DNA from 2 places in the Cupriavidus sp. MEYA8 genome. Region 1 is predicted to be linked to the other one. Evidence: predicted binding sites of a transcription regulator. Region 1 holds the regulator's gene; the other holds the start of a gene.
The links. Region 1 encodes sigma-54, which starts transcription at its own class of promoters, with help from an activator protein. Its sites were predicted from a motif close to TGGCANGNAANCTGCTTT; they were not measured.
Positions count from the first base shown of each region.

Region 1 (7,355 bases):
CGCATCGGCGCGCGGCTGATCTCGGTCACCGGCAACCCGGAGTCGAACCTCGCCAAGCTGGCCGACGCGCACCTCGACGCGGGCGTGGAAAAGGAAGCCTGCCCGCTCAACCTGGCGCCAACGGCAAGCACCACCGCCGCGCTGGCGCTGGGCGATGCGCTGGCGGTGGCGGTGCTGGACGCGCGCGGCTTCGGCGAAGAAGACTTCGCCCGCTCGCACCCGGGCGGCGCGCTCGGCCGCAAGCTGCTGACCCATGTGCTCGACGTCATGCGCACCGGCAACGCGGTGCCCGAAGTCCGCGAAAACACCCCGCTGGCCCAGGCGCTGATGGAAATCACGCGCAAGGGCATGGCCATGACCGCTGTGGTCGATCCCGACGGCCGTGCCATCGGCGTCTTCACCGACGGCGACCTGCGCCGCCTGCTGGAAACCCCGCGCGACTGGAAGACCGTTCCCATCGGCGAGGTCATGCACCGCAACCCGCATGTGGTCAACCAGAGCCAGCTGGCCGTCGAGGCGGTGCAGGTCATGGAAGCCAACCGCATCAACCAGTTGCTGGTGGTCGACGACGACGGGCGCCTGGTCGGTGCGCTGCATATCCACGACCTGACCCGCGCCAAGGTCATCTGAACGGGGCGCGAGAAGCACCGACAAGCACACCAACAAGCACACCATGCAGGCACTCATCGCCTCCCTCAGCGGCATCGTCATGCGCCTGCTGCCGCTGCTGCTGATGGCCTTCGTCGCCGGCAGCACCTTCTGGCTGGTGCAGATCAACTCGCCCAAGGAAAGCCAGGACACGCAGGCGACCAAGAAGCACGAGCCGGACTATTTCATGGACCGTTTTTCGGCCACGGAACTGGCGCAGGACGGCAGCACCAAGATCCGCTTCACCGGCGAACGCATGGTCCACTTCGAGGACGACCAGACCTACGAGGTCACGCGCCCCGCGCTGCGCGCCTATGAACCGGACCGTCCGCCGGTGACGGCACGGGCCGACCTTGGCCGCATGAACGCCGAAGGCTCGGTGATCGACCTGTACGGCAACGGCCATGTGCTGCGCCAGCAGGGCGCCGACGCCTCCAAGGATCCGCAGCTGACCGCCGCGTCGAGCTATTTCCAGCTGCTGGTCAATGACGACATCGTCAAGACCGACAAGCCGGTAAAGCTGACGCGCGGACCCTCGGTGATGACCGCGAACGGGCTGATCTTCAACAACGTCACCCGCGAAGTACAATTGCTCGGCAATGTACGCGGCACCATCGTCACCGGGCCGTCTCCGGGCCGTACGCCGGGACGCTGACCCGGCCCGCGCGGCCGGCCGCCGCGCAACGGCAATAACGCTGCGCGCCCTGCCTGCCCCGCAAGACCCGCATAACCCGGCCTAACCCGCACCACCACGCCCTCTAGCCACCGCTGCCAACATGACTGCATCCCTGACGACTTCGTCCCGCCGACACGCCGCCCCGGCCCTGCTCGCCACGGCCATGGCCATCGGCCTGCTGCTGGCCCAGCCCGCGCTGGCCGAGCGCGCGGACCGCGACAAGCCGATGGTGCTCGAGGCCGACAACGCCAGCTACGACGACGTCAAGCAGATCTATACGCTGACCGGCAACGTGGTGCTGACCAAGGGCACGATGATCCTGAAGTCGGATGCGGCCGAGCTGCGCACCGACCCCGAGGGCTACCAGTTCGCGGTGGCCACCGCCAAGGCTGGCAAGCAGGCCTATATCCGGCAGAAGCGCGAGGGCGTCGACGAATACATCGACGGCTGGGGCGACCGCATCGAATACGACGGCAAGCAGGAGCTGTCCAAGCTGATCGGCAACGCGCGCATGGCGCGCCTGCAGGGCGCCAAGATGCTCGACGAGATCCGCGGCGCGGTGCTGACCTACGACAGCCGCAAGGAGTTTTACACCGCTGCCGGCGGCAGCGACAACACCTCGGCCGCCAATCCGTCGGGCCGCGTGCGCGCGGTGCTGTCGCCGCGGCAGAACCCGAATGCGCAGGGTTCGGGCAGCGGCTCGCCGCTGGACCTGAAGCCGGCGCCCGCGCCCGCCAACAAACCCTGACGCCTCGCGGGGACCGATGCCCTGCAAGGACCGCCTCCCCGCCTGAAACGCTGAACGCCAGACTGCCAATGACCGATACCGCCACCATCGCCGAAAAGCCTTCCGTCCAAGCCACGGCCGTCCTCGAAGGCGGCAGCACGCTGGTCGTGCGCCACCTGAAGAAGCGCTATGGCTCGCGCACGGTGGTCAAGGATGTCTCGCTGGACGTGAAGAGCGGCGAAGTGGTTGGCCTGCTCGGCCCCAACGGCGCGGGCAAGACCACCTCGTTCTACATGATCGTGGGGCTGGTGAACCTGGACGAGGGCGATATCGTGCTCGACGGCGACCACATCAGCGGCCTGCCGATCCACGAACGCGCGCGCATGGGCCTGTCCTACCTGCCGCAGGAAGCATCGGTCTTCCGCAAGCTCAACGTCGAGGAAAACATCCGCGCCGTGCTCGAGCTGCAGGTGGAAAACGGCAAGCCGCTGGCCAGGGCCGAGATCGACCGCAGGCTCGACGCGCTGCTCGACGACCTGCAGATCGCGCACCTGCGCAACAACCCGGCGCTGTCGCTGTCGGGCGGCGAACGCCGCCGCGTGGAAATCGCGCGCGCGCTGGCATCGTCGCCGCGCTTCATCCTGCTGGATGAACCGTTCGCCGGCGTGGACCCGATCGCAGTGGGCGAGATCCAGCGCATCGTCAGCTTCCTGAAGGCGCGCAACATCGGCGTGCTGATCACCGACCACAACGTGCGCGAGACGCTTGGCATCTGCGACCACGCGTACATCATCAGCGAAGGCACCGTGCTTGCCGCCGGGCGGCCCGAAGAGATCATCGCCAACGAATCGGTGCGGCGCGTCTACCTGGGCGAAAACTTCCGCATGTGATGTACTGGCCTGCCCGCGGCGGCAGGCCATTGATTCTGCCTGGTTTCACCCCCATCATCTGCATGTGGGACAGCCCACTGCCGGCGTCGATCAAGCCGCGACATCGATAGCAATTTCCGTTCCAACAACGGAAAGATGCGCATAAAATAGGTCGCATGAAACCGTCGCTACAGCTCCGCCTCTCCCAGCACCTGGCACTGACGCCGCAACTGCAGCAGTCGATCAGGCTGTTGCAGCTTTCGACGCTGGAATTGCAGCAGGAAGTCGAACAGGCGCTCACGGAAAACCCCCTGCTCGAACGCGAGAACGACTGGATCGAAAGCCCGCTGCGCGTGGCCGCCGATGGCTCGGTCAACCTGCAGAGCGCGCCCGCGCCGGCACCGGCCGAACCGCAAGGCAACGGCGAGGCGCGCGCCGAGGGCGCGGGCGATGACGACAGCTACGGCGACAGCAACAGCGGCGACGACTATGGCGGCGACTGGAGCCTCGACGATTTCGCGCGCCGCCCGCAAGGCGACGAAGACGAGAAGACGCCGATGCAGCTGCGTGAGGCCGAGCCCACGCTGCGCGAATACCTGATGGAACAGCTCACGCCGCTGAAGATCTCGGTGCGCGACAAGGGCCTGGCCATCTTCCTGATCGAATCGCTCGACGACGACGGCTACCTGAGCGCGACGCTCGAAGAGATCTGCGCCGAACTGCCCGAAGAACTCGAATTCGAGATCGAGGAAGTACAAGCGATGCTGACGCTGCTGCAGAGCTTCGACCCGCCGGGCGTCGGCGCGCGCAACGCGGCCGAGTGCCTGGGCCTGCAATTGCGCCGGCTGCAGCATCCGCAGCGCGAGTTGGCGCTGAACATCGTGCATAACCACCTCGAGCTGCTGGCCGTGCGCGACTACACGCGCCTGAAAAAAGCGCTGCAGGTAGACGAGCCTGCACTCAAGGCCGCGCATGAACTGATCCGCTCGCTGGCACCCTACCCGGGCCACGCATACAGCCGCCCCGAAGCCGACTTCGTCGTGCCCGATGTGTTCGTGCGCAAGAGCGGCAGCGGCTGGATCGCGCAGCTCAATCCGGATGTGATGCCGCGGCTGCGCATCAATGACATGTACGCGCAGATCCTGCGCGGCGCCAAGGGCGAGTCGGGTACCGCAGGCCTGCAGCAGAAACTGCAGGAAGCGCGCTGGCTGATCAAGAATATCCAGCAAAGGTTCGACACGATCCTGCGTGTCTCGCAGGCCATTGTCGAGCGTCAAAAGAACTTTTTCACGCACGGCGAAATCGCCATGCGCCCCTTGGTTTTGCGGGAGATTGCCGATACACTGGGATTACACGAGTCAACCATCTCCCGGGTGACGACCAATAAATACATGGCAACGCCGATGGGTACTTTCGAACTGAAGTACTTCTTCGGCAGCCACGTGTCCACCGAGACCGGTGGCGCGGCTTCATCAACGGCCATCCGCGCCTTGATCAAGCAACTGATAGGAGCCGAAGACCCGAGGAATCCCCTTTCCGACAGTCGCATCGCCGAACTGCTGGGTGAGCAAGGCTTCGTTGTCGCACGACGCACCGTAGCCAAATATCGCGAAGCCCTGAAGATCCCCGCAGTGAATCTCCGCAAGTCTTTGTAGCCGAGCCCACCGCCTGCCTGGTGAGGCTCTTTCAGAAGGAGAAGCGCTATGAACTTCAAGATCAGTGGACACCACCTTGACATCACGCCGCCGTTGCGTGAGTACGTGGAAACGAAGCTGGAGCGAATCGTCAGGCATTTCGATCAGGTCATTGGCGTTAGCGTGCTGCTCTCTGTCGACAATCACAAGGAAAAGGACAGGCGGCAATATGCGGAAATCAATCTACATCTCAGGGGCAAGGACATCTTCGTTGAAGCGCATCATGAAGACCTGTATGCAGCGATCGACGCACTAGTCGACAAGCTGGACCGTCAGGTACTGCGCTACAAGGACCGCGTGCAAGGCCACGACCGCGAAGCGGTCAAGTACCAGATGGCCGCAGCGCAGATGCAGCAATGAGCGTGCCCGGTGGCCCCGCAGAGGGCCGCTGAATCAAAACTGAACAGGCAAGCCGCGCGTAGCGCGGCTTTTTTGCGCCTGCGGCGCTGTGGCGCCTGCGCAAAGGGCCTGTCACCCGTTTGAGACGGAGTGTTCGCAACGGCCGCGGCAGGGTGTATGCTGCGCCATACATGCAGGGCCGCATCCTGCCCGCGCCCGGTTAAGGTGCGGACGCCAACCGGGCGGCGCTGCGCTGCACAATCACAGGGAGGCTGCTGCTCTATAATGGCCGGACGCCTCGGCGTTGCCGGCGACCGGCAGCCCCTGAGCCACACACTGCCCGGCGGAACGGCGGAACCGCCCGCTAACTGAACTCCTGCGCATCGCCCATGAATCGTTTGGCCAAATTGCTGCCACCCGGCAACATCACCCTCGACGTCAGCGTCACCAGCAAGAAGCGTGTGTTCGAGCAGGCCGGGCTCCTCTTCGAGAACAACCATGGCGTGGCGCGCGCCACCGTGACGGACAACCTGTTTGCGCGCGAGTCACTGGGCTCCACCGGACTTGGCGCCGGCGTGGCGATCCCTCACGGCCGCATCAAGGGGCTCAAGCAGCCGCTGGCCGCCTTCATGCGCCTGGCCGAACCGATTCCGTTCGAATCGCCCGACGGCAAGCCGGTATCGCTGCTGATTTTCCTGCTGGTGCCGGAACAGGCCACGCAGCAGCACCTGGAAATCCTGTCCGAGATCGCGCAGCTGCTGTCGGATCGCGACATGCGCGAAGGACTGGCGACGTTGCCCACTTCCGAAGCCGTGCACCAGTTGCTGACCGAATGGCATCCCTGATTCACCGATTGACCTGAACGGGCCGGCACAGACCGGACAGGCACAGCGCCTGGCACACCGCCCCACACGTCATACCCGCATGGAACTCACCGGCGTCACCTCCCAGTCCATCTTCGACGACAACGCAGCCGACCTCAAACTCTCATGGGTCGCCGGCCTGGAAGGTGCGGACCGCGCCTTCGACGTGGAATTCGCCCGCGAAGCCACCTCGGCCGCGGACCTGGTGGGCCACCTGAACCTGATCCACCCCAACCGCATCCAGGTGCTCGGCAAGCCCGAGATCACCTACTACCAGCGGCTGGACGACGATATCCGCAAGCGCCAGATGGGCGAGCTGATCCTGCTGGAGCCGCCTTTCCTGGTGGTGGCCGACGGCATGGAGCCGCCGCCGGACCTGGAGCTGCGCTGTACGCGCTCTTCCACGCCGCTGTTCACCACGCCGGTGTCGTCGGCCGCGGTGATCGACCACCTGCGGCTGTACCTGTCGCGCATTTCCGCGCCGCGCGTGACCATGCACGGAGTGTTCCTCGACATCCTCGGCATGGGCGTGCTGATCATGGGCGAATCGGGCCTGGGCAAGAGCGAACTGGGCCTGGAACTGATTTCGCGCGGCCACGGCCTGGTGGCTGACGACGCGGTCGACTTCGTGCGGCTGGGGCCGGACTTCATCGAGGGGCGTTGCCCGCCGCTGCTGCAGAACCTGCTCGAAGTGCGCGGCCTTGGCCTGCTCGACATCAAGACCATCTTCGGCGAGACCGCGGTGCGGCGGAAGATGAAGATCAAGCTGGTGGTGCAGCTGGTGCGCCGCAACGACGGCGAGTTCGAGCGCCTGCCGCTCGATTCGCAATACCTCGACGTGCTGGGCCTGCCGATCCACATGGTCAAGATCCAGGTGGCGGCCGGCCGCAACCTCGCCGTGCTGGTCGAGGCCGCCGTGCGCAACACCATCCTGCGCCTGCGCGGCATCGACACGCTGCGCGATTTCATGGACCGCCAGCGCGCCGCGATGCAGGCCGATGCGGTCTCGCGCGGCCAGGGCCGCCTGCTCTGAGCGGGCTGATTGCCCGCGCACGCGTTTTCAATTGCTTACAACGGCGGCCTCCCCCGCCGTCAACGCCGACGTCCGGTCTGCCGTTTTGTGCTGTAATGGGCATCGAGCCCATTCCAAGGCCGCCACGAGCCCCTGACACCGTGCGGCCGTGATGTTTTCCACACCAAGGAGAGCGAGCATGAAGAAACTGATCGCGATGTGCGCGCTGGTCACCCCGCTGCTGGCATCCGTGGCCTTCGCCCAGTCGGCGTCGGCACCGGCCGCCCCGGCAAAGGACGCCGCCAAGGCGCCCACCGCGCAGCAGGAAAAGATGAAGACCTGCAATACGCAGGCCGGCGACAAGAAGGGCGACGAGCGCAAGGCGTTTATGAAGCAATGCCTGTCGGCCAAGCCGGACGCCACGCCCAAGACCCAGCAGGAAAAGATGGCTGCCTGCAGCAAGGAAGGCAAGGGCAAGAAGGGCGACGAATACAAGGCGTACATGAAGGAGTGCCTGTCGAAGTCGG
Region 1 is NZ_CM181221.1:357,333-364,687, reverse strand. Features, by position in the region: gene AC5WJ1_RS01715 (KpsF/GutQ family sugar-phosphate isomerase) at 1-630, shown strand, start outside; gene lptC (LPS export ABC transporter periplasmic protein LptC) at 674-1,303, shown strand; gene lptA (lipopolysaccharide transport periplasmic protein LptA) at 1,425-2,072, shown strand; gene lptB (LPS export ABC transporter ATP-binding protein) at 2,141-2,941, shown strand; gene AC5WJ1_RS01695 (RNA polymerase factor sigma-54) at 3,097-4,575, shown strand; gene hpf (ribosome hibernation-promoting factor, HPF/YfiA family) at 4,624-4,974, shown strand; gene ptsN (PTS IIA-like nitrogen regulatory protein PtsN) at 5,343-5,798, shown strand; gene hprK (HPr(Ser) kinase/phosphatase) at 5,878-6,849, shown strand; gene AC5WJ1_RS01675 (PsiF family protein) at 7,028-7,355, shown strand, end outside.

Region 2 (7,355 bases), 190 kb from region 1:
CTTGCCACATGGTTGCCAGGATGGCGACGGCAAGCGCAATGCAGGCCACGCTGAGACCCTTCGCCACACTGACCGGAACGCGCCATGGTCCTGCGGCGGCAGGCTCGAGCCAGCCCAGCAGGAAACAGAACGGCAGGAAGAAGTACAGGTAGTGCAGCGGGTATTCCAGCATCGAATGCGCGCACAGCATCGCCAGCCACGTCAGCATCAGCACCGCTTCACGGCGCTCGCCGTTTTCTGCCTGCCAGAGCCGCGCCCGCACCACGCGCCATAGCCACGCTGCGAGAATCAGCGCGACGCCGAGCGTGCCCGCGACGCCGGTCTTGGCCAGCAGGTCTAGCACAGCGTTATGCGCATGCAGGGACATCTCCACCTTCACGCCGACCTGCGGCAACTGGGTGAATTGCGCCCAGCCGAATTCGCCCCAGCCGACACCGAGCCATGGATGCGCGCGGAACATCGCCAATGCATGCGACCATAGCGCGCCACGTGCGGACATCTGGTCTTCGGCTTCCAGTTGCGCGATGGTGTCGAACAAGCGCCAGTCGAGCAGCTGGCCGGCGGCGCGGATCGCTGGCTGCAGCACCAGCAGCATCACGATCATGGCGGCCGCGGCCACCAGCAGTCCGGTCGTACGCCGCATCGGATCCGTCTCGCGCAGCGTGCCGCGTGCCAGCCAGGCAGCAACCAGCGCGTAGAGCGCGGCAAGACCAACATGCAGCACGCCGGTGCGCGATCCCGATAGCACGATGCCGCTCTCCAGCAGTGCTACCGCTACCAGCCACATCGGGAAACGCAGCCTGCCGCGCGATGCCAGCCAGACTGACGCAACCAGTGCGAGGCCGTGCACGGTGGCCTGGTGGTTGGGCTGGTTCAGGTTGCCCCACAGGCGGCGGTTGTCATCGTAGAAGTAGGTGGAAACGAGGCCGAAGGCACTGCGCTCAAGATGGAAGAGCTGGACCCACTGTGTGACGGTGCCGAGCAGGCCGGTGATCAGGAAGGCGATGGCCAGGGTGTCGCCGGCGTTGAGCGTCTCGGATGCTTGACTGCGGCGGTATGACCATGCGGCGCATGTCACGGCTGCGCCGAGGAACAGTGACAGGACAGTGAGGGTCGCGCTGCCGGTGATATCGGCGTGACCGAGGGCGGTGCGCATCAGACCGACGGCGGCGAGCCAGAAGAACAGCAAGGCTACCCACGGCAGCGAGATCGTCGCAGATGCCGCTGGGGTGGCGGGCTTGCGAAGCGACAGGAACGCGACCAGGGCCAGCGCGCAGCACGCGGCGGTCCATTCGCCGTAGAACGTCGCGAGTGGGAGCGTATGCCGGGAGACTAGCAGCGGGAAGACGATTGCTGCGATGAGGGCAGCCGCGGGGAGATTTGTCCGGGACGGCGGCATTGAGGCGCCTGGTTTGGGGAAAGGCGCATGATAGCTTGGGCGCTGGGCAAAAAAAAAGCGCCCGAAGGCGCTTCCCCCTCCAGTAAATCAACGCTGAGTGGCAGGGTAGAACTTTGCCGGAATAGTGTCACCCGCCACGGAAGCGAACGTAAGCTTGGTGCCCGAACCGTCCTGCGCCCAATCCGCAGTGTAAACATAACTGCCAACTTCCGCCGTGCCGGTGTAGCTAACTGTAACTTTACCCGCAGCCCCGACAACACCAATAGCCGCAGTCGCATACTTCGGCTGCGGCAGTGCGGTGATATTTAGTTCACCAGCAGTGTCGCACAGAGTGCCATCGCCAGCATTATTTTGCATACAGAGCGCCACGGCTGTTTTCACGGCAGCCAGGTCCGAAATGTTGGTACCCCATTTGGACTTCGTCACGTAATCCTGATACTGCGGAATTGCGATCGCCGCCAAGATACCGATGATCGCCACCACGATCATCAGTTCGATCAGCGTAAAACCCTTCTGGACACGACGGCCCAGTTTCTTCAGTTGTTGTACCCGTTGCATGATTTGACCCCTCGAAGAGATTTTGGTTAAGCGTTGCACGTCTTCGGTTTCGTGACGCGGGGCCTATTCAGCAGTAAGCGTGCCAGCCATATCCCCCGTCCGCAGGGGGCAAAAAGCGACAAATTCCGTCACCCGGCAGCGGAAAGGCCCTACGCATGCGCCAAATTTTGTCACCTGGTGGCGCTACCACCTGCCGAAGCGACAAAATGTGCGATCACTCACATGAGTTAGTTGGATATCCCACCGACAGGGACGTCTGCCAGGAGGGCAACAAAAAAGGGCGGCCACCCGGCCGCCCTTCCCTGCGATGCAATACCCCGTCAGGCCGTCTGCGCGGCCCGGCGGCTCAGCAGCTTGCCGAGGATCACCACCAGGAACGCGCCGGCGGCGCCGAATACCAGGTGGGCATGCGGCACATGCACTTCAAACCAGGCCGCATCGACCGGATCGCTGACCAGCATCTCGCCAGCCAGGTAGCCCAGCAGCGCCGCACCCAGCACGATGATGACCGGGAAGCGCTCCATCACCTTGAGCAGCAGCGTGCTGCCGAACACGATCAGCGGGATCGACAGGCCCAGGCCGATGATCAGCAGCATCAGCTGGCTGCCTTCGGGGCCCTTCTGCGCGGCGGCGGCCACGGCGACCACGTTGTCGAGCGACATCACCAGGTCGGCGATCAGGATGGTGCGGATAGCGGCCCAGATATTGTCCTTGCCGTCGTGGCCTTCCTCGTCGTCATCGCCGGTCAGCAGCTGCACGCCGATATAGACCAGCAGCACGGCGCCGACGATCTTCAGGTACGGCAGGCTCAGCAGCTTGACCGCGGCCACGGTCAGCACCACGCGCATGATGATGGCGGCGGCGCTGCCCCAGAAGATGGCCTTCTTCTGCTGGGCGGGCGGCAGGTTGCGCGAGGCGAGCGCGATCACCACCGCGTTGTCGCCGGACAGGACGATGTTGGTCAGGATGATCGATCCCAACGCAATCCAGAAAGTGGTGGAAGACAGCAGTTCCACTGGGAGGCTCCTCGAGTTCTATGTGGTGGCGGTTTTATGTACTGGCGCGCCCCGTCATCCGACGGGTGTTCGGATGTCTGAAAGCGCAGACATGACTGTTTAACCCACGAACCTTTCGATTACATTTCAATCCTGTAATCTTTCGGGGCTTTCACGGCGCCGGGATCACCCGCCGCAAAAACAATGCCCCCGCCGATGGCGGGGGCATCACTAGTCTGTCATTCCCCGCCACAGCGGGAACGGCAAGCAGACCTTACAGCATCGCCTTCAGCAGGCGGCCCATCTCCGACGGGTTCTTGGTCACCTTGATACCGCAGGCTTCCATGATTTCCAGCTTGGCCTGGGCGGTGTCGGCACCGCCCGAGATCAGCGCGCCGGCGTGGCCCATGCGCTTGCCCGGAGGCGCGGTCACGCCAGCGATGAAGCCAACCACCGGCTTCTTCATGTTGTCCTTGATCCAGTTGGCCGCGTTGGCTTCGTCCGGACCACCGATCTCACCGATCATGACCACGGCGTCCGTTTCCGGATCGTCGTTGAACATCTTCATCACGTCGATGTGCTTCAGGCCGTTGATGGGGTCGCCACCGATGCCGACAGCCGACGACTGGCCCAGGCCCAGCGCGGTCAGCTGGCCCACGGCTTCGTACGTCAGGGTGCCCGAGCGCGACACCACGCCGATGCGGCCCTTCTTGTGGATGTGGCCCGGCATGATGCCGATCTTGATTTCGTCCGGCGTGATCAGGCCCGGGCAGTTCGGCCCCAGCAGCAGGGTCTTCTTGTTCTCGCGGCGCATGCGGTCCTTGACTTCCATCATGTCGCGCACGGGAATGCCTTCGGTAATGCAGACCACCAGGTCCAGGTCGGCATCAACGGCTTCCCAGATCGCGGCAGCGGCGCCTGCGGGCGGCACGTAGATGACCGACACGGTCGCGCCGGTCTGGGCCTTGGCGTCCTTGACGCTGGCGTAGATGGGAATGCCTTCGAAGTCTTCGCCGGCCTTCTTCGGGTTCACGCCTGCGACGAAGGCGTTCTTGCCATTGGCGTAGTCGCGGCAGCCACGGGTGTGGAACTGGCCGGTCTTGCCGGTGATGCCCTGGGTGATGACCTTGGTGTCTTTGTTGATCAGAATCGACATGCTGTAATCCTTTGCTTTTCTACGAGCGGCGCGCGCGGGAGCTCAATAAAGAGCGCCAGCGCACCGCTCGCGTTCGCGTATGGTTGCGTTCGTGCGACGGCTTACTTGCCAGCGGCAGCGGCCACCACCTTCTGGGCGGCTTCTTCCATCGTGTCGGCCGAGATGATGGGCAGGCCCGACTCGGCCAGCATCTTCTTGCCGAGGTCTTCGTTGGTGCCCTTCATGCGCACGACCAGCGGCACCGTCAGGTGCACGGCCTTGGAAGCGGAGATCACGCCTTCGGCGATCACGTCGCAACGCATGATGCCGCCGAAGATGTTGACCAGGATGGCCTGCACGTTCTTGTTGCTCAGCATCAGCTTGAAGGCTTCGGTCACCTTCTCGGTGGTGGCACCGCCGCCCACGTCGAGGAAGTTGGCCGGCTCGCCGCCGAACAGCTTGATGGTGTCCATGGTGGCCATGGCCAGGCCGGCGCCGTTCACCAGGCAGCCGATGTTGCCGTCCAGCGAGATGTAGGCCAGGTCGAACTTCGAGGCTTCGATTTCGTTGGCGTCTTCTTCATCCAGGTCGCGGTAGGCGACGATTTCCGGGTGACGGAACAGCGCGTTCGAGTCGAAGTTGAACTTGGCGTCCAGGGCGATGACCTTGCCTTCGCCGGTCAGGATCAGCGGGTTGATTTCGGCCAGCGAGGCGTCGGTGTCGTAGAACGCCTTGTACAGGCCTTGCAGGGCCTGGCGAGCCTGGGCAACCGAAGCGTCGGGCACGCCGATCTTGCGGGCGATGTCATCGGCGTCAGCGTCGGTCAGGCCGGTCGACGGCTCGATGATCAGGGTGTGGATCTTTTCCGGGGTGTGGGCAGCGACTTCTTCGATGTCCATGCCGCCTTCGCTCGACGCCATCAGCGCGATCTTCTGCGACACGCGGTCCACCACCAGCGAAACGTACAGTTCCTTCTTGATGTCGGCGCCTTCTTCGATCAGCAGGCGGTTGACCTTCTTGCCTTCCGGACCGGTCTGGTGCGTGACCAGCTGCATGCCCAGGATGCTCGAGGCGTATTGCTTGACCTCGTCCATGCTCTTGGCAACCTTGACGCCGCCGCCCTTGCCGCGGCCACCCGCGTGGATCTGCGCCTTGACAACCCACACCGGGCCGCCGAGCTGTTCTGCGGCCTTCAGGGCCTCGTCAACCGAGAACGCGGGGATGCCGCGCGGAACCGGCACATTGTATTTGCGCAGGATTTCCTTGCCTTGATACTCATGGATATTCATGCGTGTTTCCTTTCGGGTAGGCGTAAAAGGTAGAAGGGAGAAATCTGAAAAAGGAGACGAACTCTCTCGTCTGGTTGGCTGATCCTGAGAATCAGCCGGAAGTGCCGGTTGGCCTGTCGGCCGGGACAGCGTCGTTGCCGTCGTCGTTGGCTTGACCACCGCGGTCGCCATTGGCCACGGCGGGCGCCCGAGGCGCGGTTGCGACGGCAGGTGCGGCCTCGGCCCTTGCCTTGGGCGTCGGCTGGTGACCATACCAGCGCGGGTAAAACTCACGAACCACCTCGCCGTCGAAACGCAGCGCGTGGCAGCCGTGCAACTGATAGGGCGGCTCCGGATTCGGATCGTCCTCGCCGTTGTCGCGGATACTGATGACTTCGCCGGCAAACGCCTGGATCGCGGTGCTGGGCAGCACGCCGGCGGCTTCGGTCAGGTGGGAACAGCCGTTGATGCCGGCCAGGCGCTCGCGCACGGCCTTGCGGAAGCCCTTGCGCAGGTTCAGCCCGATCAGCTTGCGGTAGGCCGGGCCGATGGTGTCGCACTGCGACGGGTACGGCACCCAGTCGGAGCACGCCTCGGCATCCAGCACCGTCATGTCCTCGTTGATCGTGACGCGCAGCCACAGGTCGTGCAGGGGCTGGCCTACCGGGCGGATACGGTCGCCGGCAAGTGCGATGTCGCGGGGCTTGGTGTCGGTCAGGCGCACCTCGACATCCCACAGGCCGTCCTCTCTCTGGTACGCCTCGGCCGTAATGGCACGGCGATGGCGCAAGGAGCGGTTGACGGGCTGGGACAGAGGCATGGCCAGGCTGGAATACTGGGGGCTTGGGAACGGCGGCGCCGGAGCACCGAATAACCCGGGGAGTTTAACATGCCGCGCTGGTTTGCCCGGGAACATCCTTGTGCGGCGACTGTCGCGCCGCATTGTCGGGCAACGGCGCGCCAATGACACCCTGACTGCAGTGCAGGTAATGAACCGACGAATGCGGATACTACCGCACACAGACGCTCAGTCGTCCTCGCCGTACGCTTCGTCAGCGCCCTGGATGATCTTGCTGACCACCGCCCGGGAGAATCCCCGCGCCACCATGAATCGGATCTGCCTCGCACGTGCCTCCGGCGTATCCGGCGGCACGCCGAAACGCTTGCGCCAGACCTCGCGGGCGCGCTCGGTCTCGGTGGCGTGCAGCCTTTCCTGCAGTTCGCCCAGCTGTTCGCTGTCCAGCTTGTGGGTCTTGGCTTCCTGCATCACCCTGGCCGCGCCATAGCGGGCGCCGCGGCGATGGACCAGGCTGTCGGCAAAGCGCTGGTTGGACAGCCAGTTCTCGCGCTCGAGCGCATCGAGCAACTGCTCGAGCTGTTCCGGCGATTCGGCATGGGGCGCCAGCTTGCGCGCCAGCTCGGCGCGGCTGTGCTCGCGGCGCGACAGGTAGCCGACGGCGCGGGCCTTCAGGGACAGGGGGGGACGCGTGGCCATTGAGGTCGTGAAGTTTCCACCGTGGGCCTAAACAAAAAGGCCGGCGCATCGGCGATGCCCCGGCCCTTCCGGTTGCTCCAGCGGCGGGCTGGCGCTCAGTCTTCCAGCACTTCGGCCGGCACGACGTTGGTCGGCGCCACACCCAGCGCGGCACGCACCTTGTTCTCGATCTCTTCGGCGATGTCCGGGTTCTCGCGCAGGTATTCGCGCGCGTTGTCCTTGCCCTGGCCGATCTTGTCGCCGTTGTAGCTGTACCACGCGCCCGACTTCTCGACGATCTTGGCGTCCACGCCCAGGTCGATGATCTCGCCCTGGCGGGAAATGCCCTGGCCGTACAGGATGTCGAAGAAGGCTTCGCGGAACGGCGGCGAGACCTTGTTCTTGACCACCTTGACCTTGGTCTCGTTGCCGATGACGTCGTCGCCCTTCTTGATCGAGCCGATGCGGCGGATATCCAGGCGCACCGAGGCGTAGAACTTCAGCGCATTGCCGCCGGTGGTGGTTT
Region 2 is NZ_CM181221.1:544,558-551,912, reverse strand. Features, by position in the region: gene AC5WJ1_RS02570 (PglL family O-oligosaccharyltransferase) at 1-1,399, opposite strand, end outside; gene AC5WJ1_RS02565 (pilin) at 1,487-1,957, opposite strand; gene AC5WJ1_RS02560 (TerC family protein) at 2,278-2,973, opposite strand; gene sucD (succinate--CoA ligase subunit alpha) at 3,227-4,108, opposite strand; gene sucC (ADP-forming succinate--CoA ligase subunit beta) at 4,210-5,376, opposite strand; gene AC5WJ1_RS02545 (DUF2889 domain-containing protein) at 5,468-6,175, opposite strand; gene recX (recombination regulator RecX) at 6,383-6,850, opposite strand; gene recA (recombinase RecA) at 6,946-7,355, opposite strand, start outside.
Region 2: a site for sigma-54 is predicted at 2,025-2,042, ahead of AC5WJ1_RS02565 (pilin). Genes of this name have one in related genera too.